DNA from 2 places in the Streptomyces agglomeratus genome. Region 1 is predicted to be linked to the other one. Evidence: predicted binding sites of a transcription regulator. Region 1 holds the regulator's gene; the other holds the start of a gene.
The links. Region 1 encodes HspR, which represses chaperone genes until heat shock. Its sites were predicted from a motif close to TTGAGNNNNNNNNNCTCAA; they were not measured.

Region 1 (14,669 bases):
GTACGCTCGAAGAGCTCATCGAGCGCCTGATCATCTTCGACCGGACGGTCGCCTTCATCCCCGCCCGCGACGACCGCCAGGTAGCCCTGGAGCTCCGCCACCCCGGACTGGTCGAGTACCTGGTCAAGGTCTTCGAACAGCTCTGGAGCCGCGCGGCCCCTCTGCTGGAGGAAGTGCAGTACGACCCGGTCCCCAAGGGGATCAGCGGCGTTCAGCGGTCCATCGCCCAACTGCTCGTCGAGGGACACGTCGACGACTCCATCGCCCGCCGTCTCGGCATGAACGTACGGACCTGCCGGGCGCACATCGCCAAACTGAACACGGCGCTCGGCAGCGGCAGCCGGGCGCAGCTTGGGTACCTCATCGCCCAGTCCGGCATCCTCGATCAGGATCACTGACCACGCCAACACTCCTCGTCTGGCTACGATTTCGCCACCGTCATCTTGTTGCACTGCAAAAAGCGGGGGGATTCCAGATGGGCGAAGACACGGACATACCGGCGCATCCGCACGGCCCCCGGGAGCTGTGCGAGCCGGCCGTCCAGCTCTACACCGAGGCACTCCGCAAGGGCCGGATCGCCCGCTCCGACCTGACGCCCGCTCCGTGCCTCATCGACATGGCTCTGGTCCGCCCCGACCCACAGGACGCCGCGTGGCTGCAACCCGTGCCGCCGTCCGCCGCGCTGGCGCACCTGCTCCAGCCGATCACGCGGGAGATCCACGAACGCGTACGGCTCACGACCGCGCTGACCGAGACGCTCACGCCGCTGACGGCCGTGGCCAGCGACGACCCCAACCTCGCCATCACCGTGCTCGAAGGAATGCCGCTGATCCAATCCGCCCTCGCCCAGGCGACCAGCGCCGCCACAAGGGAGTTCCTGACGCTTCAGCCGGGCAGCACACGGTCGCCCCAAGTGCTGGGGCCGGCACTGCGCCAGGCCCTGTCGGCCATCGAACGGGGGATCAGCATCCGGCACATCTACCAGCATTCGGCGCGCTACAGCCCGCACGTCAGGGACTACCTGGAGCACTTCACCCCCGGCCAGGTGCAGGTGCGCACGATGGAACAGACATGCGACCGTCTCATCATCCTCGACCGTGAGGTCGCGTTCATCCCCGCCACCCGCCAGCGCGACGTCGCCCTCGAAATCCGGCACCCCGCCCTCGTCACCTACTTCGTACAGGTCTACGAAGTGCTGTGGGCGCAGGCCACCCCCATTGCCGAGCTCCTGCCCCTGGTGTCCCCGGACACCCCCGTCACCGCCGTGCAGCGCGGCATCGCGCGCCTGCTCGTCGAGGGGAACACCGACGAGGTCGTCGCCCGCAGGATGGGCATCAGCGTACGGACCTGCCGCTCCCACATCGCCAAGCTCACCCAGGCGCTCAACGCCTCCGGCCGCACCCACCTCGGGGCGCTCCTCGTCCAGTCCGGCATCGTCGACACCCCTGGTCCCGCGCTGCCGCAACTTGGCTCGAAGAACCAGTAGTTACGCACCACCACCACCGGTACAGTCAGCGTCCTTCCCCCCACGTCTGTGACTCCTCTTCCTCGACAGAAAGAGCTGCCCAGCCGTGTACGTGGATTCCCGAGCCGCCCTCCGTGCCACCGCCGCGGCCACCGCGCTGCTGACGGCCACCGCGACGGTGTACGCCCTCACCGCCAGCCCCGCCTCCGCCGCCGCCTGCGCCTCGCCGCAGTGGCAGGCGCAGTTCTTCCCCAACACCACTTTCGCCGGAACCCCCGCCGCGACCGTCTGCGACGCCGCCATCAGCGAGAACTACGGCACCGGCGACCCGGCCGGCGTCACCCTGCCCAGCGACAACTTCGGTGTCCGCTGGTCCCTGACCCGGGACTTCGGCTCCGGCGGACCGTTCTCGCTGACCGCCGAGGCTCTCGACGGCGTCCGGGTGTACGTCGACGGGGTCCGCAGGATCGACCTGTGGCAGGACGTGACCACCGTCCAGAAGAGGACCGTCAACGTCACGATCCCCCAGGGCACCCACACCCTGCGCGTCGACTACGCCGCCTTCACCGGCTCCGCGAGCGTCAGCTTCGCCTACGCGCCGCGCACGTCCCCGGACGTGGACACCACGCCGCCGCTCGCCCCCACGGGCGCGAGGACGACGTACGACACGGCGACCCGCAGGGCGACGGTCACCTGGGCGCCCAACGCGGAGATGGACCTGGCCGGATACCGGGTCTTCCGCCGCCTCAAGGGCAGCAGCACGTACCTCGACGTCACGGGCGCCGCCCACCAGACCGGCACGACGTACACCGGCGTCCCGCCCGCGACCGGCGAGGTCTGGTACTACGAGGTCCGCGCGGTCGACAAGGCGGGCCGCGAGGGCCCCGGCAGCGTCGACATGCCCGTGACCACCGTCGACGCGACACCGCCGGCCGCCCCCACCGGCCTGGCGGGGAAGCCCGAGGGCCCCGCCAACTCCCTGACCTGGCAGCCGGTCACGGACGCGGTGAAGTACGACGTGTACCGCGCGGCCGGCGACTCCCGCGACTACACGCGGATCGCCACGGTGGAGACTCCGGCGTACGCCGACACGGCCCTCGACCCGGCGGTGACCTCGTACAAGTACACGGTGAAGGCACTCGACGCGGCCGCCAACGCCTCTCCGTACGCCGCCCACGTCGCCGTCGCCCGTCCGGACACGACCCCGCCCCCGCCGCCCACCGCGCCCGCCGTCACCGCCGAGGACGACAAGGGCGTCACGCTGACCTGGCAGAGCGGCGCGGCCGCGGACACCACGGCGTACCACGTCTACCGCGCCCCCGAGGACCTCGACGTGGAGACGAGGGTCGGCACCACCGAGGCCCTCACCCTCCAGGACACCACCGGCCAGGCGGGGCAGCGCTTCCGCTACCGCGTCGCCGCCGTCGACGCGGCGGGCAACGAATCGGCGAAGACCCAGTGGGTGTACGGCACCCGCGCGGTCGGCCCCGACGCCGTGCCCACGGCGCCCCGGGAACTGACCGGCACGCTCACCGGCGCCCGCCTGGAGCTGACGTGGGCCGCCGGTCCGTACGTCCCGGTCACCGAGTACCGCGTCTACCGGAGCGCGACGAGCCCCGTCCCCACCGGCCCCGACGCGCAGCCCTACCGCGTCACCCAGACGCCCGCCCTCACGGCCGACGACATCCCGGCCGGCGAACGCGACCACTTCTACGCGGTCGTGGCCGTCACGCGGTACGGCGTGGCCTCCCCCGCCTCCGGCTCCTTCAAGCCCGTCTACCAGGCCCACCAGCCGCCCGCCGCGACCCGGATCTACGACGTGTCGGGCCACGACGGGATGGTGTGGTTCGTCTGGGACCACGTGGACGCCGACGAGGGCGCCCCCGCGATCACCGGCTACCGCGTCTACCGCGCGACCCGGCCGGGCGTCACGAAGGAGAACGCGACCGCCCTGCCCCTGACCACCGACAACGAGTTCAGGGACACGGACGTGACCAACGGGACGACGTACTACTACGCGGTCGCCGCCGTCGACGCGACGGGCGGCGAAGCCCCCCTGTCGGCGGAAGTCTCGGCCACTCCGACGCCCGACGCACCCCCGCTCCCGTAGGCGCAGTGGCGTCGCCCGGACTCCCGCACCCGTGACGCGGGTGCGGGAGTCCGGGCGCGGGTGCCGTTGACGGGGCGCCGGGAGTGCGCTGCCGGGCGCCGGAGTGCGTTGCCGGGGCGCCGGGGCCGTGACATGATCACGCCCGGAGCTCCCCCCACACTCCTGGTGCCCCCTCAGACCGGACCGAGAGCGACCCCGACTTCCATGAACCAGCGCCTGCGCGCTGCCTGCGCGACCGCCGCCGCCTTCGGCGCGGCCGTTGCCGGCCTCAGCCTGCCCGCCACCGCCCATGCCGCGGTCACGTGCGCCCCGCCGGTGTGGAAGGCGCAGTTCTACGCGAACACGTCTTTCTCCGGTACGCCCAAGCACACCGCCTGCGACACCGCGATCAACGAGAATTACGGCACCGGCGACCCGGCCGGCGTCACTCTCCCCAGGGACAACTTCGGCGTCCGCTGGACCGTGACCCGCGACTTCGGTTCCGGCGGTCCGTTCGCCTTCAGTGCCGAGGTGCGCGACGGCATCCGCGTCTACCTCGACGGAGTGCGCAAGGTCGACGTCTGGAAGAACGTCTCCACGACGCAGAAGAAGACCGTCAACCTCACCGTTCCCCGGGGGAAGCACACCCTGCGCGTCGACTTCGCCGCCTGGACCGGTGAGGCGAACGTCAAGTTCGCGTACACGCCCCGTACTTCGGCCGACGTCGACAAGGTCGCGCCTCTCGCCCCGCTCGGCGCGACGGCGGCGTACAGCGCCTCCACCCTCAGGGCGACCGTCACCTGGTCCAGGAGCCCGGAGATGGACCTCGCCGGGTACCGGGTCTACCGCCGCGCGAAGGGCAGCAGCACCTACACGCGGCTGAACAGCACGCCGGTCACCACCACGTCGTACACCAACACCCCGGCCGCCACCGGAGCCGTGTACTTCTACGAGGTGCGCGCGGTCGACAAGGCCGGCCGGGAGTCGGTGGGCACCACCGACATGCCCGTCACCACCGCCGACAGGACCGCGACCGCGGCACCCACCGGACTGACCGCGAAGGTCGGCCCCGGCAGCGTGACGCTCGGCTGGTCGCCCGTCGGCGGAGCCACCACGTACCGCGTGTTCCGGTCGCAGAGCGCGGCCGGTCCGTTCACCCGCGTCGGCGGGGACCTGACCGACGCCGCGTACCGCGACACCACCGCCGACATCCACCGGCGCTGGTACTACCGCGTGAGCGCACTCGACGCCGCAGGCAACGAGTCCGCGCAGTCCGCGGCGGCGGACACGGGCGAGCCCGACACCACCCCGCCCGCACAGGTGACGGGCCTGACGGCCGACGGCACCACCGCCGGCAATGTCCTGCGCTGGACGGCCAACGCGGACGACACCCACCAGTACGAGGTCTGGGCGGCTCCGGCCGGCCAGAGCGACCCGGACGGCCCGGAGACCGTGCTGGGCGACTCCTACACCGATGCCCGGGCGGAAGCAGGCGTCGCCTTCCAGTACGAGGTGCGCGCGGTCGACGTGTACGGGAACGTCGCGCCCGCAGCCACCGCCGGACCGGTCACCAGGCCGGCCCCGGCGCAGTTCGCCCCGCCGACCGCCCTGACGGCGACCCCGAGCGACTTCTCGACCCGGCTCGGATGGACCCGTGCGGACTTCGCCCTCGGGCATCACGTCTACCGCCGGAGCACTCCCACCGGGGCCTGGACCAGGCTCACCACGTCGGTGACCAAGTCGGCGGAATTCCGTGACGAGACGGCACCCACCGGTGTGTCGTACTACTACGTCACTCACGTGAACGACGAAGGGCAGGAGTCGGCACCTTCCGCCGAGGTCACCGTGGACCGCATCGCGCCGGCCTGGCACCTGGCGACCCTCGCCCCACAGGTGAAGCTCTCCGCTCCGTACACCGAGTGCACCGCCAACGACTGCGGTCCGCACGGCGGCCGCGACATCCCGCTGACCGTCACGATGCGCCCCAACGCCTCGGAGGAGGGCACGGTCGGCGGGTACACGTGGCACATCCGCGGCCCCGAGGAGACCGGTTACCAGAACGTCACGGGGGCGGACTCCGCGGTCACCTGGACGCCGCCCTTGAACGGCTACTACACCCTGGAGGTGTGGTCGCGGGGCGCGTACGGCAGCCGGGGCCTGTCCACCACACTCACGTTCAAGGTCGGCTGAACCCGCCCACGGCGAAGGCCCGGCACCCCACTCACGGGATGCCGGGCCTTCGCGTGCTGAACGGAGCTACTCCGCCGTCCTCTTGGGCTTGGGCCGCCAGACCACCAGTGCGCTGGCCTGCTGCACGTCCTCGTAGCGGACGAGGTCGCGCCGGTACGACGCGTGCACCTGGGCCTCGCGCTGCTGCAACGCCGCCGCCGCGCCCTCCACCGCCGTCGAGAGTTCGGCCACGCGCTGCTGGAGCGCGGTCACCTGGTTCTCCAGCTCGATGATGCGCTTGATGCCGGCCAGGTTGATGCCCTCGTCCTGCGACAACTGCTGCACTTGGCGCAGCAGTTGGATGTCGCGGGCCGAGTAGCGCCGGCCGCGCCCGGCCGTGCGGTCCGGGGAGACCAGGCCGAGGCGGTCGTACTGCCGCAGGGTCTGCGGGTGCAGGCCGGAGAGCTGGGCCGCGACCGAGATGACGTACACAGGCGTCTCGTCGGTCAGCTGGTACGGGTTACGACGCATGCGTGGGTCCATCTCATGCTCCCTTCGCGGCCTGGAACAGCTCCGCCCGCGGGTCCTCCCCGGCGGTCGCCTCACGGTAGGACTCCAGCGCCTCCCGGGCCTTGTCGTCAAGGTCCTTGGGCACCTCGACCTCCACGGTGACCAACAGGTCGCCGCGGGTGCCGTCCTTGCGGACCGCGCCCTTGCCGCGGGCGCGCATGGTGCGGCCGTTGGGTGTGCCGGCCGGCAGCTTGAGGGTGACCGGCGGGCCGCCCAGTGTCGGGACCTTCACCTCGCCGCCGAGCGCCGCCTCCACGAAGGTGACGGGCACGGTGACGGTGAGGTTGTCGCCCTTGCGGCCGAAGACCGGGTGGGCGTCCACGTGGACCACGACGTACAGGTCACCGGCCGGACCGCCCCGTTCACCGGGACTGCCCTTGCCGCGCAGCCGGATCCGCTGGCCGTCGGAGACGCCCGCCGGGATCCGGACCTGCATGGTGCGCGACGACTTGGCGCGGCCGCTGCCCTTGCACACCTCGCAGGGGTCCTGGGCGATGAGCCCGCGGCCCCGGCAGTCGACGCACGGGTCGGTGAGCGAGAAGCCGCCACCGCCGCCGCGCGAGACCTGTCCCGTACCGACGCAGGTCGGGCACACCCGCGGTGTGCCGTTCTTGTCGCCGGTGCCGGAGCACGCCTTGCAGGGGGCCTGGCTGGACATCCGCAACGGGACCGTGGCCCCGTCGACCGCCTCGGTGAAGCTGAGCGTCACCTCGGACTCGATGTCCTGACCGCGGCGCGGCTGCGTACCCGTACGCGCACCCGGGCCGGCGCCCCGGTTGAACAGGCCCCCGAACACGTCCCCGAGGCCGCCGCCGAACCCGCCGGCACCGCCGGTCTGGGCCCCGCCCTGGGCGCCTCCGAAGAGGTCGCCCAGGTCGAAGTTGAAGGTGCCGCCACCGGCGCCCGGGCCCGGACGACCCTGCCTGTTGTACAGGGCGCCGTTCCCGAACAGAGCACGCGCTTCGTCGTACTCCTTGCGCCGCTTGGGGTCGCCGAGGACGTCGTTCGCCTCGGAGATCTCCTTGAAGCGGTCCTCCGCCTTGCCGTCGCCCTTGTTGGCGTCCGGGTGGAACTCGCGGGCGAGCTTCCGGTACGCCTTCTTGATCTCGGCCTCGGTGGCGTCCTTCGGGACGCCGAGAACCTTGTAGTAGTCCTTCTCGACGAAGTCCTTCGTGCTCATCCCCGACGTCCCTCCTTCCTGCCGCTACGTGTACTGCTCCTGGTCACGTCAGCCCTCGTCCGGGCCACCGCTCTCCTCGTCCGGAGCCTTGGCCTCGGGCTCGTCCGCCTTGGCGGACGTGGCACCGGGCTGGGGCTCGGCCACCGCGACCCGCGCGGGACGGATGGTCCGCTCGCCGATCCGGTATCCGGGCTGGAGGATCGCGACGCACGTGGTCTCGTCGACATCCGGCGCGTACGAGTGCATCAGCGCCTCGTGGATCGTCGGGTCGAAGGGCTCGCCCTCCTTGCCGAACTGCTGCAAGCCCATCTTGGCGGCGACCGTCTCCAGCGATTCGGCCACCGACTTGAACCCGCCCACCAGCTCGCCGTGCTCACGCGCGCGACCGATGTCGTCGAGGGTCGGGAGGAGTTCGGTCAGCAGGTTCGCGACGGCGATCTCCTTGACCGTGACCCGGTCCCGCTCCACGCGGCGACGGTAGTTCTGGTACTCAGCCTGCAACCGCTGGAGGTCCGCGGTGCGCTCGTTGAGCGCCATGCGTACCTGGTCCAGCTGCGCGGTCAGAGCTACGTCCTGTACGTCCCCGGCCGGGGCCGCCGGGCCCGACTCCTCGACGGAGTCGGTCCCTGCCTTTTCGGGCGCGGCGGCCTGCGGTTCGGCGTCTTCGGGAGTGGCGCCGGAAGGGACGTCGGGCTTCTCCTCGAAGCCCGGAGTCTCCTCCGTCATGCGGCGCCTCCCTGCCGGCCGGCGTCCTTCTCGTCGTCGACGATCTCGGCGTCGACGACGTCGTCGTCCGCCTTGGCCTGCTCGGCGCCGGGAGCGTCGCCGCCCGCGGCCTGGGCGCCCTCGGCGTTGGCGTACATGGCCTGGCCGAGCTTCTGGGAGACGGCCGCGACCTTCTCCGTCGCCGTGCGGATCTCGGCCGTGTCCTCACCCGCGAGCTTTTCCTTCAGCTCGGTGATGGCGGTCTCGACCTCGGTCTTCACGTCACCCGGGACCTTGTCCTCGTTGTCCTTGAGGAACTTCTCCGTCTGGTAGACGAGCTGCTCGGCCTGGTTGCGGGTCTCGGCGGCCTCGCGGCGCTTGTGGTCCTCGTCCGCGTACTTCTCGGCCTCTTCGCGCATCCGGTTGACCTCGTCCTTCGGCAGCGAGGAGCCACCGGTGACGGTCATCTTCTGCTCCTTGCCCGTGCCGAGGTCCTTCGCGGCGACGTGCATGATGCCGTTGGCGTCGATGTCGAAGGCGACCTCGATCTGCGGGACACCGCGCGGGGCCGGCGGCAGACCGGTCAGCTCGAACATGCCGAGCTTCTTGTTGTACGCCGCGATCTCGCGCTCGCCCTGGTAGACCTGGATCTGCACGGACGGCTGGTTGTCCTCAGCCGTCGTGAAGATCTCGGAGCGCTTGGTCGGGATCGTGGTGTTGCGCTCGATGAGCTTCGTCATGATGCCGCCCTTGGTCTCGATACCGAGAGACAGGGGCGTGACGTCGAGGAGCAGGACGTCCTTGACCTCACCCTTGAGGACACCGGCCTGGAGCGAGGCGCCGATGGCGACGACCTCGTCCGGGTTCACACCCTTGTTGGCGTCCTGGCCGCCCGTGAGCTCCTTGACGAGCTCGGCGACGGCCGGCATACGGGTCGAGCCACCGACGAGAACGACGTGGTCGATCTCGGAGAGCTGGATGCCCGCGTCCTTGATGACGTTGTGGAACGGCGTCTTGCAGCGGTCCAGGAGGTCGGCGGTCAGCTGCTGGAACTGCGAGCGCGTGAGCTTCTCGTCCAGGTGCAGCGGGCCCTCGGCCGACGCCGTGATGTACGGCAGGTTGATCGAGGTCTCGGTGGAGGAGGACAGCTCGATCTTGGCCTTCTCGGCCGCCTCGCGCAGACGCTGGAGCGCCATCTTGTCCTTGGAGAGGTCCACACCGTGGCCGGAGTGGAACTGCTTCACCAGGTAGTCGACGACGCGCTGGTCCCAGTCGTCACCACCGAGGTGGTTGTCACCGTTGGTGGCCTTCACCTCGACGACGCCGTCACCGATCTCCAGCAGCGACACGTCGAAGGTGCCGCCGCCGAGGTCGAAGACGAGGATGGTCTGGTCGTCCTTGTCGAGGCCGTACGCCAGGGCGGCGGCGGTCGGCTCGTTGACGATGCGCAGGACGTTGAGGCCCGCGATCTCGCCGGCCTCCTTCGTCGCCTGACGCTCGGAGTCGTTGAAGTACGCGGGGACGGTGATGACCGCGTCGGCCACCTTCTCACCCAGGTACGCCTCGGCGTCGCGCTTCAGCTTCTGCAGGATGAAGGCGCTCATCTGCTGCGGGTTGAACTTCTTGCCGTCGAGCTCGATGTTCCAGTCGGTGCCCATGTGGCGCTTGACCGACCGGATCGTCCTGTCGACGTTGGTGACTGCCTGGCGCTTGGCAACCTCGCCTACCAGCACTTCACCGTTCTTCGCGAAAGCGACGACGGACGGCGTGGTCCTGGCGCCTTCGGCGTTGGTGATGACGGTGGGCTCGCCGCCCTCCAGAACGCTGACGACGGAGTTAGTGGTGCCCAGGTCGATGCCGACCGCACGTGCCATTTCGATTCCTCCAGCTGACTTGAGTGGAACAGACTCAAGGATGCATGACGGATCCACCCGCGTCAACAGACCTGAGTCGAGGGGACGCAACTCTTATGCGGCCCTTTTGGGCATGGGCACGGCACGCCAGCGTCCAGCGGACCACCGTATACGGACTAAAGGCATGAAAAGGTACGCTCCATGCTCGCGAAGCGCATCTTCGACCTGGCGGTCACGTCCGCCCTGCTGCCGCTCACCGCCCCGCTCCTGCTCCTCACCGCCCTGGCCGCGGCCGTAACGTCGCCGGGCCCGGTATTCACGGGGACGACCCGGGCCGGGCTGCACGGCCGCCCCTTCCGCATGGTGACGGTCCGCACCGACCCCCGCACCCCCGTCGGCCGGCTGCTGCGCCGGACGCGTCTGGACGTACTGCCGCGGCTGATCCACGTCCTGCGCGGCGAGATGTCCCTGGTCGGGCCGTGCCCGCTGCCTCCGGGCCATCCGTCGGCGACTCGGGCGAGACTGGTGGTGCGGCCGGGCATCACCGGGCTGTGGCAGGTCGGCGGGCGCTCGGAGCTGCCGTGGGAGGAGATGGACGTACTGGATACGCACTACATCGAGCAGCACTGGCTGGGGCTCGACCTGGCCATCCTGGCCCGCACCGTGCCCGCGGCCCTCGCCGCCGGGGGACCGCGGGGCTGAGGGAAGCCTTACGCGACACAGATCACCGCCGACGCAACTACAGTGCGGCGGCATAAATGGGTACGCTCAGCACGGACTGAATAAGTTACCGCTTAGTAATCCCGTCCCACCGCTGCTCAGCCGTCCCCCAGAATTTCTCACCCTCGCAGGCCCGAGGAGCCCCCAAAATGCAACTCGCCGCGATCATCGTGTCGCTGGTCCTGACCGTGGTCGGCGTTGCGCTCATCGCCCGAGCCGTCGCGCAGATCTACCGGTTCGTCAAGCTGGGCCAGCCCGTCCCCGCGGGCAGCCGCACAGGCAACCCGAAACAGCGCACGATCACCCTGGCCAAGGAATTCCTCGGCCACAGCCGGATGAACCGGTGGGGCATCGTCGGCGTCGCGCACTGGTTCGTCGCGATCGGCTTCCTGACGCTGCCGCCGACCCTCGCCCAGGCGTACGGCCAGCTCTTCCAGGCCGACTGGGTGCTGCCCGTCATCGGCGGCTTCCTGCCGTTCGAGATGTACATCGAGTTCATCGGTCTGATGACGGTGGTGGGCATCGTCGTCCTGATGGCGATCCGCCTGCTCAACCTGCCCTCGCGGGCCGGGCGCAAGTCGCGGTTCGCCGGCTCGAAGGCATGGCAGGCGTACTTCGTCGAGTACATCATCCTGACGATCGGCCTCGCGATCCTGGTGCTGCGCGGCCTCGAAGGCGCGATCCACCACGTGGACGGCTACGACGCCGCGTACTTCGTGTCGTACCCGCTCGTCCTCGCCTTCGACGGGCTGAGCGTCTCCACGCTCCAGACGCTGATCTACTTCACCGCGATGATCAAGATCGGCACCTCGCTGATCTGGATGATCACCGTCTCGCTGAACACCAACATGGGTGTCGCGTGGCACCGCTTCCTCGGCTTCCCGAACATCTGGTTCAAGCGCGAGGACGACGGCTCCACCGCCCTGGGCGCGCTCCAGCCGATGACGTCCGGCGGCAAGGAGATCGACTGGGAGGACCCGGCCGAGGACGCGGTGTTCGGCGTCAGCCAGGTCGAGCAGTTCAGCTGGAAGGGCATCCTCGACTTCTCCACGTGCACCGAGTGCGGTCGCTGCCAGTCGCAGTGCCCCGCCTGGAACACGGGCAAGCCGCTGTCCCCGAAGCTGCTGATCATGTCGCTGCGCGACCACGCCCACGCCAAGGCGCCGTACCTGCTCGCGGGCGGCGGCAAGACCATGGAGGGCGACGAGAAGGCCACCGAGGAGCAGCTGAAGGACGTTCCCGCGTCGGCTCTCGCGGAGGCCGAGCGTCCGCTGATCGGGACGCTGGAGGAGAACGGCGTCATCGACCCGGACGTCCTGTGGTCCTGCACCACGTGCGGCGCCTGCGTCGAGCAGTGCCCGGTCGACATCGAGCACATCGACCACATCGTCGACATGCGCCGCTACCAGGTGATGATCGAGTCCGCCTTCCCGTCGGAGGCCGGCACGATGCTCAAGAACCTGGAGAAGAAGGGCAACCCCTGGGGTCTCGCCAAGAAGCAGCGCGTCGAGTGGACGAAGGAAGTCGACTTCGAGGTCCCGATCGTCGGCAAGGACATCGAGGACCTGTCCGAGGTCGAGTACCTCTACTGGGTCGGCTGCGCCGGCGCCCTGGAGGACCGGGCGAAGAAGACCACGAGGGCCTTCGCGGAGCTGCTGCACATCGCGGGCGTCAAGTTCGCGATCATGGGCGGCGACGAGAAGTGCACCGGTGACTCCGCCCGCCGTCTGGGCAATGAGCCGCTGTTCCAGCAGCTCGGCCAGGAGAACGTCGCGATGCTGAACATGGCGTACGGCGAGGACGACGAGGACGAGTCGACGAAGAAGCCCAAGTCGGCCAAGAAGATCGTCGCCACCTGCCCGCACTGCTTCAACACCATCGCCAACGAGTACCCGCAGCTCGGCGGCGAGTTCGAGGTCATCCACCACACGCAGCTGCTCCAGCACCTCATCGACGAGGGCAAGCTGATCCCGGTGACCCCGGTCGAGGGCCTCATCACGTACCACGACCCGTGCTACCTGGGCCGCCACAACAAGGTCTACACGCCGCCGCGCGAGATCATGTCGGCCGTCCCGGGCCTGCGCCAGCAGGAGATGCACCGTCACAAGGAGCGCGGTTTCTGCTGCGGCGCCGGCGGCGCGCGCATGTGGATGGAGGAGCGCATCGGCAAGCGCATCAACACCGAGCGCGTCGACGAGGCCCTGTCCCTCAACCCGGACATCGTCTCCACCGCCTGCCCCTTCTGCCTCGTCATGCTCACCGACTCGGTGAACGGCAAGAAGAACGACGGCAAGGCGAAGGAATCGCTCCAGGTCGTGGACGTGGCCCAGTTGCTGCTGGACTCGGTGAAGACGCCGGCCGAGCCCGCGGGCGAGGCCGAGACCGAGGACGCTCCGGAACCGGAGCCGGTGAAGTAGCGCGTACGCGGTACCAGGAAGCGGCCGGATCTGCCTCGGGGGCAGGTCCGGCCGCTTTGTTGCGCACGGCTTGCAGTTCCGGGCGCATTTCGTACGCACGGCTTACCGCAGTGGTCAAAAACGAGCATCATGTGCCATCTGGAACCGGTGATACGGGTGGGGTGGGTCGTGCGAAGAAGGCTGGCCGGGGCAGCAGTGGGCTGCGCCGTATTACTGACGGGCTGCGGCGCCTCCGCCGACGGGGGCTCCCCGACACCGGGCGCCAAGGCGGACTCCTCGCCCACCGCGACGGTGAAGAAGGCCGCCGCGCCCGTACGCCCCGTACCGCACGGCAGGGGCAGCCGCGTCGCCGAGGACTTCAACGGCGACGGCCACCGCGACCTCGTGCTCAACGACCTGGTCAAGGGCCCCGAGGACCGCCTGGGCGACGACGCCGGCATCGGCATCGTGTACGGCTCCGAGCCCCCGCGGTCCCTCGACCCCTCCGTACGCCAGCTCCTCACGCCCGCCCGCAACGCGGCCCGCACCGAGGGCGTCCTCCCCGCGGCCTTCGACGCCGAGGCGGCCTGCGACCTCGACAAGGACGGTTTCGCCGACCTGGTGGTCACCACGGACCCGCCGTACAACGGCACCGGGGCACCGCCCGTACCGCTCCAGATCCTCTTCGGCTCCGCGAACGGCCTCACCGGCAAGGCGGTCAAGCTCCGCATCCCCGACGGCGCCCGGTTCGGCAGGGAATGGCCCGGCCACCCCGTCTGCGGCGACTTCGACGGCGACGGCAGCAACGACCTGGCGGTGACGGCGAGCGGCGGCCGCCTCAGCCACCTGCGCGGCCCCTTCACGCGCGCCGGAGCCCCGCGCGCCGCCGGGAGCGCCATCCCGAGCGCCGGACCCGTGCTCGCCTCCCCCGACCTCGCGCCCGACGTCAACGGCGACGGTTACGACGACCTGGTCTCCGCCACCCGCCCGCACGAGCCGGGGACGGCCGCACGGGCGACGCTGCTGCTCGGCGGTCCGGCGGGCCCCGGGCGGCCGGGCGGTGCGTACACCTTCAAGGCGGTGACGGCGCGGCCGGCCGCCCTCGCGGCCGGTGAGGAGACGTCCACGACGGCCGTCCTGCGGCACGCCGACTTCGACGGTGACAAGAAGCCGGACACGGTGGTGCGTACGCACCGGGGCGAGACGATGGACGCGATCACGCTGCATTCGTCCGATTCCGCCGCCGGTGGGAGAGCGCTCACCTTCTCCACCGAGGTTTTCTCCGCCCAGCAGCCCTGATCCGTACAACCCTTCGGGCCCACCGGCGGTCTCCTGTGCGCCGACCACCCGTGCCCCGGAGGACACCTCCCGGCACACGGGGTGATCGCACCCCACTGACCCGGACGCGCCCCCGCGTCCCGGCATGCCGCAGGAGAGCTCCGCATGCACAGAAGCCTTCGCACCACGCTCGCCACCGCCACCGCTGCCGCCCTCACCGGCGGCCTGCTCGTCGCCGGAGCCG
Region 2 (14,669 bases), 1.1 Mb from region 1:
CGTCGTTCCGGCCGTTGAAGCGCACCGGTTCGACGGCCTCGCCACCGGGCTCCGGTTCGGCGGCCAGGCGCGCGGCGCCGAGGCGCAGTACGGCCAGCGGGCGGGTGAGCGTACGGGCGACTGCTGTGCTGACGCCGACGGCGAACAGCAGGCAGGCGCCGGCCAGGGCGATGCGGATCTCCAGCTCCGTGACGTCGTCGTCGCGGAGCTGGGAGAGCCGGTTGACCTGCGCCGAGCCGAGGGAGGACTCGACGCCGCGCATCAGGTTGATACGGGCCGACAGCGCTGCCTCGGCCTTGGCGCGGTCGGTGCCGAGCTCCGCGTCGGAGAGCTGGGGCTGGTCGGTGAGGCGCGCGAGGAACTGCTCGGCGGTCTTGACCTCGGGTCCGGTGACGGTGGTCTTGAGGGACTCGCGGGCGGTGTGCCCGGCGGCCTGGTCGAAGTCGGCGAGCGCGGCGAGTTCGCGCACACGCGACTGCTGGGCCGCGGCGGTGAGCGCGTTACGGGCGCGCACGCTCTCGGAGTCCGGGTCCTCCGGGACGGGCACCAGGAGCCCGGTGACGGGGTCGACGCGGTTGCCGGTGCTCTCGCGCGGCACCGAGAGGGCGGCGAGCAGCAGTCCGCGGGTCGCGGCCGCCTGCTCGGTGGCGTGCCCGAGCGAGGCCGGGGCGCGGGTGGCCTCGGCGGCGCGCGGAGGGGTCTTGTCGGCGAGCTCGTCGGCGAGGTCCTGGAGCTTCTCGATCGCCCCGGTGTACGCCTTGTGGGCCTCCAGCGCGGTGCCCTTGCCGGTGAGGGCGTCCCGGCGGATGCCGGGGATCCTGGCGAGGTCGCGGCGCAGGGCGGCCGGGGCCGCGGGCTCTATCTCGTCCATCTGGCGGTCGACACGGGCGCTGCGGCTCGCCGAGAGCCCGGTGTCTTTGCCGCTGTCCCCGTCGTCCGCCCCGGCGCCGGCCTCTTCGCCGCCGCCGCGTCCGGCGGCGATGAACGCGGTGACGTCGTCGCGTTCGTCGGCGAGGGAGTGGGCGAGGGTGACTGCCTGCCGGTTCAGTTCGGCGAGGGTGACCAGGCGCTGGGACTCGGAGAGTTCGGAGGAGGCGCTGAGGATGGCGGGGGTACCGGCCGCGAGGACGGTGACGCCGACGACGGCCACGCCGGCGACCAGCCGGCTGCGTACCCGTACGGTGCGTTCGGTCCGCTCGCCAATACCGCTATCGCCCCGAGGCCGCTTTTTCTGCACCGGTGCTCGCATTCTTGCTTGACTCGTCTGCTCACGTGGCCGAGGTGACGACCGGTCACACGAGAACGCCCCACCCCGGTAGTGACTCGAATGGCTTCAGACCATTCCAGCGCTTATGGGAAGAAGGCGCGCATCACCCGCTCCGCCACCTGAACGAGTGAACATCAATCGGGAGTTGGCGAACAACTCCCCATGCGATTCGTCTCACGCGCGCGCGGAGCGCCGGTTGGAAGTTCGGCCCGGCCTTTGGCAGGATGCGCCCCCGCAGCTTCACGGAGTAACCCATTCCGCCCATAAACCCGTGCTTCACCTGCTGGTACGGGCCAATTGAGCGCCGCCGGAAAGCCGTCGGGCCACACGTCGGCGGCTCGTGCAGACTGGGTCGCATGCGCTTCGAACTGGCCACGGCCCCCGGTGACCCCGAACGCCCCAATGAGGACTGGGCGTCTGTCGCCCTGCCTGCCGCCGGCCAGGGTGGGGCGCTCGTCCTGCTGGACGGGGTGACGCCCCCGGCGGGCGACTACGCGTGCGTTCATTCCGTCCCCTGGTTCACTGCCCGGCTCGGCGGCGCACTGCTCGAATTGTCCGCTTCGCGGCGTGATTTGACCCTTGCCGAGGTCCTGGCGGAGGCGATTCGCCGTACCGCCGACGCCCACCGCGACACCTGTGACCTTTCTCACGTACGGACGCCCCAGGCGACGGTGGTCCTGGCACGCTGGGGCACGGACGAGATCGAGCACTTGGTGCTGTCGGACTCGGCACTGCTGCTGGAGTCCCCCGACGGCACCGTGCGCGCGGTACTCGACGACCGCCTCGACCGCGTCCCGCCGGAGGTGCTCGCCTCACTCGTGGCCACGGACGCCCTGCGCAACGCGGAGGGCGGCTTCTTCACGGCGGCGGCGGACCCGGCGGTGGCCGGGCTGGCGGTGACGGGCGTGACCGCGCGGGCGCAGGTGCGGTCCATGGCGGCGCTCAGTGACGGGGCGTCGCGCTGGGTGGACATGTTCGGCGAGGGGGACTGGGCCGAGTGCGTGGGTGTACTGCGCAAGGAGGGCGCGCAGGGCCTGATCGACCGCGTACGGACGCGGGAACGCGGCGAGACCGCGTCGCCGCTGATGCGGCGGTGGAAGCGGCACGACGACGCGGCGGTTGTCTTCGTGGAGCTGTGAGGTCTACGTGAAGCCGTGAGGAGCCACGTGGAGCTGTGGAAGGGGCCACGTTGGAGCTGTGAGGTCTACGTGGAGCTGAGGACTACGGCCCCCTGCCTTGCGTTCGAGGACACCCCGCACGGCGCCCGGTGGTCCGGGGGGCCGGCCGCCGGCCTCACCCCTCGGCCCGCGCGTTCAACTGATGCAGCAGCCGCGCCAGTTCCGCGACCTCAGCCCGGTCCCAGTCCGCCAGCTTGCGTACGTACCGGGCGCGCCGCGCGTCCCGCACCCGGCGGAAACGGGCCCGTCCCTCGTCCGTGAGCGCGACCAGCGAGGCCCGTCCGTCCGCCGGATCGGGCTCGCGCGTGACCAGGCCGAGGTCCTCCAGGGCCCGCAGCTGCCGGCTCATCGTCGCCTTGCCGACGCCGAACCACGCGGCCAGTTCCGTGGCCCGCTGCCGGTCCGCCTCGTCGAGACGTACGAGCAGCCCGTACGCCGCCGGCTCCAGCTCCGGGTGGACTTCGCGGGCCATGTCGCCGGAGGACGCGCGAGCCCGGCGCAGAAAGACCGCCAATTCCCGCTCCAGGGCGAGGAATACGTGGTCCACACCACTCGCCTCCGGTGTGCGCCCGTCATCCGCTCTTCCGCTTCCGTGCACGTCAGAACTCATTGCGCGCTTTCCTCACCCTGAAGTTTTCTTTCACCAGCGGCCATTGCCGCAGCTCGGCCAGTATTTCGCAGGAGTAGACCAACGGCGGAACCCGGACCCCCTTCCGCGCCCCCGGTCTACGTGCGTAGCTTCATGGATGACATGTCCACACCAGGGACTTTGTCGACAGGTCACCCCACGGCCTGTTTCTGCTTCCCCCACCGAGCCTTTCGGAGGCACGCAATGCCCGTGCACAGATCCGGAACGGCCCGCCGCCCGCGCACCGCGGCGGCCGGGATTCTCCTCGCCCTCCTCTCCGCTCTCGCGCTCGTCCTCACCCTCCCCGGCGCGGCCACCGCCACCGTCGCCGCCACCAACGCCGATGCCGACGCCGACGCAGGCGCAGGCGCAGGCGGAAAGCCCGAACGCGGATCGGCCCACATGGGCATGGGAGTCGTCGAGCACGACGGCCAGGGTGACCTGCCGCGCGACACCCGTGTCACGCAGACCGAAGGCGTGGACGTCAGCAGCCACCAAGGCAACGTCAACTGGTCCACCCTGTGGAGCAGCGGTGTGAAGTGGGCCTATGTGAAGGCCACCGAGGGGAACTACTACAAAAACCCCTACTTCGGGCAGCAGTACACCGGCTCGTACAACGTGGGCATGATCCGCGGCGCGTACCACTTCGCCACACCGAACGACTCCAGCGGTGCCAACCAGGCCAACTACTTCGTCGACAACGGCGGCGGCTGGTCGCGCGACGGCAGGACGCTGCCCGGGGCGCTGGACATCGAGTGGAACCCGTACGGCGCGCAGTGCTACGGCAAGACGCAGAGCGCGATGGTCGCCTGGATCCGCGACTTCCTCACCACCTACAGGGCCCGCACCGGCCGCGACGCCGTCATCTACACGGCGACCAGCTGGTGGAAGACCTGCACCGGCAATTACGGCGGCTTCGGCTCCGTCAACCCGCTATGGATCGCCCGGTACGACACGACGGTGGGTGAACTGCCGGCCGGCTGGGGCGTACAGACCATGTGGCAGTACACCTCCACCGGTCCCACCGTCGGCGACCACAACAAGTTCAACGGCGCCCTCGACCGTGTCCAGGCTCTCGCTTACGGCTGACCGGTCCTGGTCCCGCATCCGGTGCCGGGAGCGTCGCGGTCCGGGTGCGGAGCCGGTGCGTATGTCCCGGCCAGTGCCTCAGGCGCCGTCGACCGGCAGCTGGGCGACCGCTCCGACCACCGCCAGCAGGGACGATCCGTCCGCGAGTTGATGCGTCGTCGCGGTGGCGATGAAACCGGCGTCGCTCAGGTGCGTCAGCAGCAGGCCCTTGACCTTGGCGACCTGCGCCGCGTCCGGGGGGTCGTAACAGAGCACCAGGCTGCCCGTCGGCCGGAGCAGCCGGGTGACGGCCTCCAGCTCGCGGGTGGCCGGTCCGGTCCAGAAGACGTTGACGTCGATGGCGAGGATCTTGTCGTAGCGTCCGAGCGCGTCGGGATCGGCGTCGGCGAGGGCGGTACGGACGAACCTGACCCGGCCCGCCGACACGGCCTCGGCGTTGCGCTCGCTCGCCGCCGCGACAGCCACGTCGGAGCGGTCCAGCCCCACCAGCTCACCGCGCGGCAGGCGCTCCAGGATCAGGCCGGCCGCCACACCGCGCCCGCAGCCGATCTCCAGTACGCGGTCGTCGGGGCGTACGTCGAGAAGCCCGACGGCCACCGTGAGCCGCTCCGGAACGCCCATGCCGCCACCTCGCCCTCGCCTGTCGCCTTTCCCGCCGTTCGCGCTCTACCTCCGTTGTATCCGATTACCTGCCCTTTCGCGCGGAAGCCCGCTGTCGTCCGGCGCAAGCGGAGGCCCCCGCTCCCTCGGGCGAGGGGTCGGGGGGCCTGCCACAGCCGGGCCACCGGCGGCGTCCGTCACGCCGCCGCCGGCACCCGTACCTCTGCCGGAGCCAGCGCGATCTCCAGTACCTGGCGCACGTCCGTCACCGGGTGGATCTCCAGCTTGTCGAGGATCTCGGCCGGCACGTCGTCCAGGTCGGCCTCGTTCCGCTTGGGGATCACGACCGTCGTCGTGCCCGCCCGGTGCGCCGCCAGCAGCTTCTGCTTCAGACCGCCGATCGGCAGGACGCGCCCGGTCAGGGACACCTCACCGGTCATGGCCACGTCCGTACGGACCAGCCGCCCGGACAGCAGCGACGCGAGCGCCGTCGTCATGGTGATGCCGGCGCTCGGGCCGTCCTTCGGGACCGCGCCCGCCGGGAAGTGGATGTGGACGCCCCGGTCCTTCAGGTCGCCGACCGGAAGCTCCAGCTCAGCGCCGTGCGAGCGGAGGAAGGAGAGCGCGATCTGGGCGGACTCCTTCATGACGTCGCCGAGCTGGCCCGTGAGGGTCAGCCCCGCGCCGCCCGTCTCCTCGTCGGCCAGTGACGCCTCGACGAAGAGCACGTCGCCGCCCGCCCCCGTGACCGCGAGCCCGGTGGCCACGCCGGGGACCGCCGTACGGCGCTCCGACGGGTCCTGGGCCGACTCCGGTACGTGGTGGGGCCGGCCGATCAGGGCGCGCAGGTCACCGTCCGTGATCGTGAACGGCAGCTCCTGCTCGCCGAGCTCGTGCTTGGCCGCCACCTTGCGCAGGAGGCGCGAGACCGAGCGCTCCAGGTTCCGTACGCCCGCCTCACGGGTGTACTCCCCCGCGAGCTTGCGCAGCGCGGACTCGTCCAGCGTCACCTCGCCCGGCTCCAGGCCCGACCGCTCCAGCTGGCGCGGCAGCAGGTGGTCGCGGGCGATGACGACCTTCTCGTCCTCGGTGTAGCCGTCGAGCCTGACCAGCTCCATACGGTCGAGCAGCGCCTCCGGGATCGCCTCCAGGACGTTGGCGGTGGCGAGGAAGACCACGTCGGAGAGGTCCAGCTCGACCTCCAGGTAGTGGTCGCGGAAGGTGTGGTTCTGGGCGGGGTCGAGCACCTCCAGCAGCGCTGCCGCCGGGTCGCCCCGGAAGTCGGACCCCACCTTGTCGATCTCGTCGAGGAGGACGACGGGGTTCATCGACCCGGCTTCCTTGACGGCGCGCACGATCCGCCCCGGGAGAGCCCCGACGTACGTACGGCGGTGTCCGCGGATCTCCGCCTCGTCGCGTACGCCGCCGAGCGCGACCCGTACGAACTTGCGGCCCATCGCGTGCGCGACCGACTCGCCCAGCGACGTCTTGCCGACGCCGGGCGGCCCGACGAGGGCCAGCACGGCGCCGCCGCGACGGCCGCCGACGACGCCGAGGCCCCGGTCGGCCCGGCGCTTGCGCACCGCGAGATACTCGGTGATGCGCTCCTTCACGTCCTCCAGACCGGCGTGCTCGGCGTCCAGGACCGCCTTGGCGCCCCGGATGTCGTACTGGTCCTCGGTCCGCTCGGTCCAGGGCAGCTCCAGGACGGTGTCCAGCCAGGTGCGGATCCACGACCCCTCCGGCGACTGGTCGGAGGAGCGCTCCAGCTTGTCGACCTCCTTGAGGGCGGCCTCGCGGACCTTCTCGGGGAGGTCGGCGGCCTCGACCCGGGTCCGGTAGTCGTCGGACTCGTCCTCGCCGTCCTGACCGTTGATCTCGCGCAGTTCCTTGCGTACGGCGTCGAGCTGGCGGCGCAGCAGGAACTCGCGCTGCTGCTTGTCGACGCCTTCCTGCACGTCCTTGGCGATGGACTCGGCGACGTCCTGCTCGGCGAGGTGCTCGCTCAGCCACTTCACGGCGAGCCTGAGGCGGACCACCGGGTCGGCGGTCTCCAGCAGCTCGACCTTCTGGGCGGTGGTGAGGAAGGGCGAGTAGCCGGAGTTGTCGGCGAGGGCGGACACGCCGTCGATCTGCTGGACGCGGTCGACGACCTGCCAGGCGCCGCGCTTCTTCAGCCAGCTGGTGGCGAGCGCCTTGTACTCCTTCACCAGCTCGGTGACCGCTCCGGGGAGCGGGTCGGGCACCGTCTCGTCGACGCCCGTGCCCTCGACCCAGAGCGCGGCGCCGGGTCCGGTGGTCCCGGCGCCGATCTGGACGCGGCTGCGGCCGCGGATCAGGGCGCCGGGGTCGCCGTCGGAGAGCCGCCCGACCTGCTCGACGGTGCCCAGGACGCCGGTCGCGGCGTACGTGCCGTCGATGCGCGGAACGAGGAGGACCTGTGGCTTGTTGCCGCTGGAGCGGGCGGCGGCCTGCGCGGCCTCCACCGCGGCGCGTACGTCGGTGTCGGACAGGTCCAGGGGCACCACCATTCCGGGCAGCACGACCTCGTCATCGAGCGGCAGCACGGGCAGGGTGAGCGGGTTGGACGTCGATGCCATGATCTCCCCTTCGGCAGTGAACTTGCGTTATGCCGACTCAATGCTCGGCCGCGACCGAATGTTCCCGCCGTCCGGACGCGTTCGCTGTGGGCGATCAAGCCATCCCCGGAAGCCCGGACAGGGGTGACGTCAACGGCTCTGCGTAATACCCTAAGTGCACACTCATCCATTACACGAGGAGCGTGCCGCCATGCCCGTCCCAGCCTTCGACTCCCCCGCCGACGCGATCCGCGCATGGGTGGACGGATGGGTCGTGTCGCGTGGCGCGGCGGACCCCGTCCCGCAGCCGTGGGGCCTCACGGTCGACGTCGGGCTGCCCCACCACGCCACCCGGCACGTCCTGACCGACGCGGACGAGGCGACGGTCCGCAAGCTGGCCGAGGCGTACGGCGCGCCGGCCGTCGCCCTCAAGGTGTTCCTGGAGCCGGAGACCGTGGCGCCCTGGCTCGGCCCGGAATGGGTGTCCGACGGCCCGGGCTGGCTGATGACGACACCGCTGGCCGGTCGGCCGGGACGCGAAACGCCGGCCGCTCCCGACGGGTACGCGCTCAAGTCCTGGCGACGCGGAGGGGTGACGCGCGTGCTCGTCGTCGCCCCCGACGGTGGTTTCGCCGCGCGCGGACAGGTCGCCCCGACGGGCGGGACGGCCGTCGTGGACCAGGTGGAGACGGCGCCCGCGCACCGGCGCAAGGGGTTGGGCGCGCTGGTGATGAGCGTGCTCCATGAGGCGGCGTACGCACAGGGCGCCACGGTCGGGATCCTGGGCGCGACGACGGACGGGCGGGGGCTGTACGAGTCGCTGGGCTGGCAGGAGTGCGCCCCCTTGGTCGGCGTGACGTACCGGGCGGCGTGACGTACCGGCCGAGGTGACGTACCGGTCGAGGTGAGCGGCGGAATCGACGGCCGGCCCCGGCCCTCACGGGCGTTTCGGCGCCAGGGACGGCCGAGCGGGACCGCGCGGCGCCGGACTCGCGCCCGCCGTCGCGGCGCCGCCTTCGGCCGAGGGAGAGCCTGCTCGGCCGACCGGCCCGGACGCCGGGTACTGGCCGAAAATCGCCTCACTCTCCCGGTGCGGCTTCTTACCGGAAGGTTTGTTTCCCGGCCTCGCGCGACGCCAGGATGGCCTCCGGATCAGAAGGAAGCAGCAGCAGCCGCAGCACCGAACCGTCACCGGGAGGTTCCCCCATGGCCATCCAGGCTCCGTACGCCGTCACAGTCGACCGGCGCGAGGGCCCGTACGGCGAAGTCGTCCTGCGCGAGCGCGGGGCGCACTTCGAGATCATCGCCAACGGCTGCTTCCTGATGGACACCTCCGACGGCCGCTCCGAGCGCCTCCTGGTCGACGCCGCCCACGACGCCCTCTCCGCTCCCCAGCCCCCTTCCCCCTCGGACACCCCGTCCGCTCCCTACGCTCCCTCCCTCCTCATCGGCGGTCTCGGCGTCGGTTTCTCGCTCGCCCGCGCCGCCGAGCAGTCGCGCTGGGGGCGGATCGTCGTCATCGAGCGTGAGCGGGCGGTCATCGACTGGCACCGCGAGGGGCCGCTGAGCCGGATCTCCGGTGCCGCGCTCGCCGATCCACGATGCGAGATCATTCACACCGATCTCGTGGATTACGTCAGGGAAAACCGAATCGGGAGCGCTGGTACGTACCAGGACACGTACGACGCGCTCTGCCTCGACATCGACAACGGCCCCGACTGGACCGTCACCGACGACAACGCCAATCTGTACTCCCCGCAAGGGCTTGCGGGGTGCATGAGGCGGCTGAGACCAGGGGGAATCCTCGCCGTCTGGTCGGCCCAACCGTCCCCCGCCTTCGAGGACGCATTGCGGAATGCCGGATTCAACTTGGTTCGGACGGAAGAGATCCAAGTTGCCCGGGGCGTTCCTGACGTGGTCCATCTCGCGGTTCGCCCTGCGTAGCCGGGACGCTGTCAGTGCATCTACGCTGCTGCCCTACACGTGGGATCTAGCAGAGAACTCCCAGGGGCGGGGCAATGGAGCAGACACACACCAGCCACAACGGCCTCGCGGCCACTCCGGGCGCCCAGCGCCGGGTGCTGGTCGTCGAGGACGACGCGACCATCGTCGACGCCATTGCCGCGCGACTTCGCGCCGAGGGCTTTCAGGTGCAGACGGCCGTCGACGGACCGGCGGCGGTGGACGCCGCCGAGGCGTGGCAGCCGGACCTGATGGTTCTCGACATCATGCTGCCGGGCTTCGACGGCCTGGAGGTCTGCCGGCGCGTGCAGGCGCAGCGGCCGGTACCGGTCCTGATGCTGACGGCACGCGACGACGAGACCGACATGCTGGTCGGGCTCGGTGTCGGCGCCGACGACTACATGACCAAGCCGTTCTCCATGCGTGAGCTGGCCGCCCGGGTGCACGTCCTGCTGCGCCGCGTCGAGCGGGCGACCCTCGCCGCCTCGACGCCCCGCAGCGGCATCCTCCGCCTGGGCGAACTGGAGATCGACCACGCGCAGCGCCGTGTGCGGGTGCGCGGTGACGACGTACACCTGACGCCGACCGAGTTCGACCTGCTGGTCTGCCTGGCGAACACGCCGCGGGCCGTGCTCTCGCGCGAGCAGCTGCTCGCCGAGGTGTGGGACTGGGCGGACGCTTCGGGAACCAGGACCGTCGACAGCCACATCAAGGCGCTGCGCCGCAAGATCGGCGCCGAGCGGATCCGTACCGTGCACGGCGTGGGCTACGCGCTGGAGACACCACCCGCATGACCGGGCCGGCGAGCCGGTCGGGCAGCCGGCCGGGGAACAGACCAGGGAACAGGCTGTTGATCAGGCTGATGCACAAGCTGTGGAACCGGCCGAGGAGCGGACCGGAGAACCGGCCCGGCAGCAGGCTGCGGCCCTTCTCGATCAAGACCAAGCTCGGCACCCTCGTCGTCGTCTCGGTCTTCATCACCACCGGTCTGATCCTCGTCGCCCTGCGCACCAAGACCGAGCTGCGCTTCATCACGGTCTTCTCGGTCATCGCCTCGATGCTGATCACCCAGTTCGTGGCGCACAGCCTGACCTCCCCGCTGGACGAGATGACGACGGTGGCCAAGTCCATCGCGCACGGCGACTACACCCGGCGGGTGCGCGGCGCGGGCCGTCGCGACGAGCTGGGCGAGCTGGCGGCCACGATCAACCGCATGGCGGACGATCTGGAGGCCGTGGACCGCCACCGCAAGGAACTGGTCGCCAACGTCTCCCACGAGCTCAGGACCCCCATCGCGGGCCTCAGGGCGGTACTGGAGAACGTCGTGGACGGGGTCTCCGCCGCGGACCCCGAGACGATGCGCACGGCGCTCAAACAGACCGAGCGCCTCGGCCGGCTGGTCGAGACGCTGCTGGACCTCTCCCGCCTCGACAACGGCGTCGTACCGCTCAAGGCCCACCGATTCGAGGTCTGGCCGTATCTCTCGGGCGTGCTCAAGGAGGTCAACGTGATCGCCTCGCAGCGCGGTCTGGCCTCCGGCTCCGGTAGTCATACGCGTACGGACGTCCACCTGCACCTGGACGTCTCGCCGCCCGAGCTGACCGCGCACGCGGACGTCGAGCGCCTGCACCAGGTCGTCGCGAACCTCCTCGACAACGCGGTCAAGCACAGCCCGCCGCACGGGCGCGTCACCGTGCGCGCCCGGCGCGGTGCGCAGCCCGAGAGCCTGGACCTGGAGGTCCTGGACGAGGGGCCGGGCATACCGGAGTCCGAGTGGCACCGGGTCTTCGAGCGATTCAACCGGGGCAGCCTGCCCGCCCCGCACGGTCCGGGCAGCGACGGCGGTACGGGGCTCGGCCTCGCGATCGCGCGCTGGGCGGTGGATCTGCACGGCGGACGCATCGGGGTGGCCGAATCCGTGCGCGGCTGCCGGATCCAGGTCACTCTTCCGGGGAAGCCCGCTACTCGTCAGTTGACGTAGGGTCGAACCGGAAGGACACGTTCTGCGTGTCTTCTCTTGGGGGTTCGGCCCAAAGTGGGCCGTAACCACGGTCCGTCCTGTCCGGACCGCAGCGGATTACACCGGAACCACGCTTGTTTCCCGCCATTCCAGGCGCCGAAACCAGCGCTCCGATGTGACTTACGCGACGGAAGGCCCGCCCGGCCTGCACCTCTCGGCCGGGGAGGCGTAGCCTTTATTTCCGCTGTCCATCACCTTGCGAAGCGGAAGAGGGCGGTTAACGCCGTGTCGTCTCAGTCCCCCAGTAGCCCGAGCGTCTCGACCGACCAAGACGGGCAAGGGAAGAACCCTGCCGCTGCCTTCGGTCCCAATGAGTGGCTCGTCGACGAGATCTACCAGCAGTACCTCCAGGACCCGAATTCGGTCGACCGCGCCTGGTGGGACTTCTTCGCCGACTACAAGCCCGGTTCCACCCCCGCGGCGGAGAAGACCGCCACGCCCGAAGCCGATGACGTGACCGGGGCCGCCGCACAGCCGGCCCAGGCCGCTCCGGCACCCGCCGCGCCCGCCACCCCGGCGACGCCCGCGGCCACCCAGCCCGCCCCCGCCGCGGCGAAGCCCGCCGCCCAGGCCCCGGCCCCCGCCAAGGCCGCTCCGGTCACGGCTCCCGCCGCCAAGCCCGCCTCCGCCCCCGCACCGGCCGCCGCACAGCAGGCCGGCGCGAAGGCCAAGGCCGAGCCGAAGGCGGACGCCGCCAAGGAGGTCCCCGAGGGTCCCGAGTACGTGACGCTGCGCGGCCCCTCCGCCGCCGTCGCCAAGAACATGAACGCCTCGCTGGAGCTGCCCACGGCCACGTCCGTGCGCGCCGTCCCGGTGAAGCTGCTGTTCGACAACCGCATCGTCATCAACAACCACCTCAAGCGCGCCCGCGGCGGGAAGGTCTCCTTCACGCACCTCATCGGGTTCGCGATGGTGCAGGCCCTCAAGGCCATGCCGTCGATGAACTACTCCTTCGCGGAGAAGGACGGCAAGCCGACCCTGGTCAAGCCCGCGCACGTCAACCTGGGCCTGGCCATCGACCTGGTCAAGCCCAACGGCGACCGCCAGCTCGTCGTCGCGGCCATCAAGAAGGCCGAGACGCTCAACTTCTTCGAGTTCTGGCAGGCGTACGAGGACATCGTCCGCCGCGCCCGCGCGAACAAGCTGACGATGGACGACTTCACCGGCGTCACCGCGTCGCTGACGAACCCCGGCGGCATCGGCACCGTCCACTCCGTGCCCCGCCTGATGCCCGGACAGGGCCTCATCATGGGCGTCGGCGCGATGGACTACCCGGCCGAGTTCCAGGGCACCTCGCAGGACACCCTGAACAAGCTGGGCATCTCCAAGGTCATGACCCTGACGTCGACGTACGACCACCGGGTCATCCAGGGAGCCGCCTCCGGCGAGTTCCTGCGGATCCTCTCCAACCTGCTCCTGGGCGAGAACGGCTTCTACGACGACATCTTCGAGGCCCTGCGGATCCCGTACGAGCCGGTCCGCTGGCTGAGGGACATCGACGTCTCGCACGACGACGACGTCACCAAGGCCGCCCGCGTCTTCGAGCTGATCCACTCCTACCGGGTCCGCGGCCACGTCATGGCCGACACCGACCCGCTGGAGTACAAGCAGCGCAAGCACCCCGACCTGGACATCAACGAGCACGGCCTCACGCTCTGGGACCTGGAGCGCGAGTTCGCCGTCGGCGGTTTCGCCGGCAAGTCGATGATGAAGCTGCGCGACATCCTCGGTGTGCTCCGCGACTCGTACGTCCGGACCGTCGGCGTCGAGTTCATGCACATCCAGGACCCGAAGCAGCGCAAGTGGATCCAGGACCGCGTGGAGCGCCCGCACGCCAAGCCGGAGCGCGAGGAGCAGCTGCGCATCCTGCGCCGCCTGAACGCCGCCGAGGCGTTCGAGACGTTCCTCCAGACCAAGTACGTCGGCCAGAAGCGCTTCTCCCTGGAGGGCGGCGAGTCCGTCATCCCGCTGCTCGACGCGGTCATCGACTCCGCCGCCGAGTCGCGCCTGGACGAGGTCGTCATCGGCATGGCCCACCGCGGCCGCCTGAACGTCCTCGCGAACATCGTCGGCAAGTCGTACGCGCAGATCTTCCGCGAGTTCGAGGGCAACCTCGACCCGAAGTCGATGCACGGCTCCGGCGACGTGAAGTACCACCTGGGCGCCGAGGGCACCTTCACCGGCCTGGACGGCGAGCAGATCAAGGTCTCGCTCGTCGCGAACCCCTCGCACCTGGAGGCGGTCGACCCGGTCCTGGAGGGTGTCGCCCGCGCCAAGCAGGACGTCATCAACAAGGGCGGTACGGACTTCACCGTCCTGCCCGTCGCGCTCCACGGCGACGCGGCCTTCGCCGGCCAGGGCGTCGTCGCCGAGACGCTGAACATGTCGCAGCTGCGGGGCTACCGCACCGGCGGCACGGTCCACATCGTCATCAACAACCAGGTCGGCTTCACCGCCGCCCCGGAGTCGTCGCGTTCCTCCATGTACGCGACCGACGTGGCCCGCATGATCGAGGCGCCGATCTTCCACGTCAACGGCGACGACCCGGAGGCCGTGGTCCGCGTCGCGCGGCTCGCCTTCGAGTTCCGCCAGGCGTTCAACAAGGACGTCGTGATCGACCTCATCTGCTACCGCCGCCGCGGTCACAACGAGGGCGACAACCCGCAGTTCACCAACCCGCAGATGTACACGCTGATCGACGTGAAGCGCTCGGTGCGCAAGCTCTACACCGAGTCCCTCATCGGTCGCGGCGACATCACGCTGGAAGAGGCGGAGCAGGCGCTCCAGGACTTCCAGGGCCAGCTGGAGAAGGTCTTCGCGGAGGTCCGCGAGGCCACCTCGAACCCGGCTCCCGCCCACACCCCGGAGGTCCAGGCCGAGTTCCCGGTGGCCATCGCCACGGCGGTCTCCCAGGAGGTCGTCAAGCGGATCGCCGAGTCCCAGGTCAACATCCCCGACCGGATCACCGTCCACCCGCGCCTGATGCCGCAGATGCAGCGCCGCGCGGCCTCGGTGGAGGACGGCACGATCGACTGGGGCATGGGCGAGACCCTCGCCATCGGCTCGCTGCTGATGGAGGGCGTCCCGGTCCGGCTGTCCGGCCAGGACACCCGCCGCGGTACGTTCGGCCAGCGCCACGCGGTGCTCGTCGACCAGAACACCGGCGAGGACTACACCCCGCTCCAGTACCTCTCCGACGACCAGGCCCGCTACAACGTCTACGACTCGCTGCTCTCCGAGTACGCGTGCATGGGCTTCGAGTACGGCTACTCGCTCGCCCGGCCCGAGTCGCTGGTCATGTGGGAGGCCCAGTTCGGTGACTTCGTCAACGGCGCGCAGACCGTCG

Region 2: a site for HspR is predicted at 7,385-7,403, ahead of lon (endopeptidase La). Genes of this name have one in related genera too.

What each region holds. Positions count from the first base shown of each region.
Region 1 is NZ_MEHJ01000001.1:3,838,284-3,852,952, forward strand. It holds gene AS594_RS16580 (helix-turn-helix transcriptional regulator) at 1-398, shown strand, start outside; gene AS594_RS16585 (LuxR C-terminal-related transcriptional regulator) at 476-1,486, shown strand; gene AS594_RS16590 (hypothetical protein) at 1,572-3,575, shown strand; gene AS594_RS44680 (fibronectin type III domain-containing protein) at 3,780-5,744, shown strand; gene AS594_RS16600 (heat shock protein transcriptional repressor HspR) at 5,811-6,266, opposite strand; gene dnaJ (molecular chaperone DnaJ) at 6,268-7,473, opposite strand; gene grpE (nucleotide exchange factor GrpE) at 7,522-8,199, opposite strand; gene dnaK (molecular chaperone DnaK) at 8,196-10,052, opposite strand; gene AS594_RS16620 (sugar transferase) at 10,233-10,733, shown strand; gene AS594_RS16625 ((Fe-S)-binding protein) at 10,901-13,168, shown strand; gene AS594_RS16630 (FG-GAP repeat domain-containing protein) at 13,298-14,446, shown strand; gene AS594_RS16635 (FG-GAP and VCBS repeat-containing protein) at 14,591-14,669, shown strand, end outside.
Region 2 is NZ_MEHJ01000001.1:2,783,199-2,797,867, forward strand. It holds gene AS594_RS11655 (sensor histidine kinase) at 1-1,237, opposite strand, end outside; gene AS594_RS11660 (protein phosphatase 2C domain-containing protein) at 1,624-2,406, shown strand; gene AS594_RS11665 (MarR family winged helix-turn-helix transcriptional regulator) at 2,561-3,055, opposite strand; gene AS594_RS11670 (lysozyme) at 3,278-4,162, shown strand; gene AS594_RS11675 (SAM-dependent methyltransferase) at 4,241-4,783, opposite strand; gene lon (endopeptidase La) at 4,960-7,362, opposite strand; gene AS594_RS11685 (GNAT family N-acetyltransferase) at 7,553-8,215, shown strand; gene AS594_RS11690 (spermidine synthase family protein) at 8,548-9,285, shown strand; gene AS594_RS11695 (response regulator transcription factor) at 9,360-10,097, shown strand; gene AS594_RS11700 (HAMP domain-containing sensor histidine kinase) at 10,166-11,284, shown strand; gene AS594_RS11705 (multifunctional oxoglutarate decarboxylase/oxoglutarate dehydrogenase thiamine pyrophosphate-binding subunit/dihydrolipoyllysine-residue succinyltransferase subunit) at 11,549-14,669, shown strand, end outside.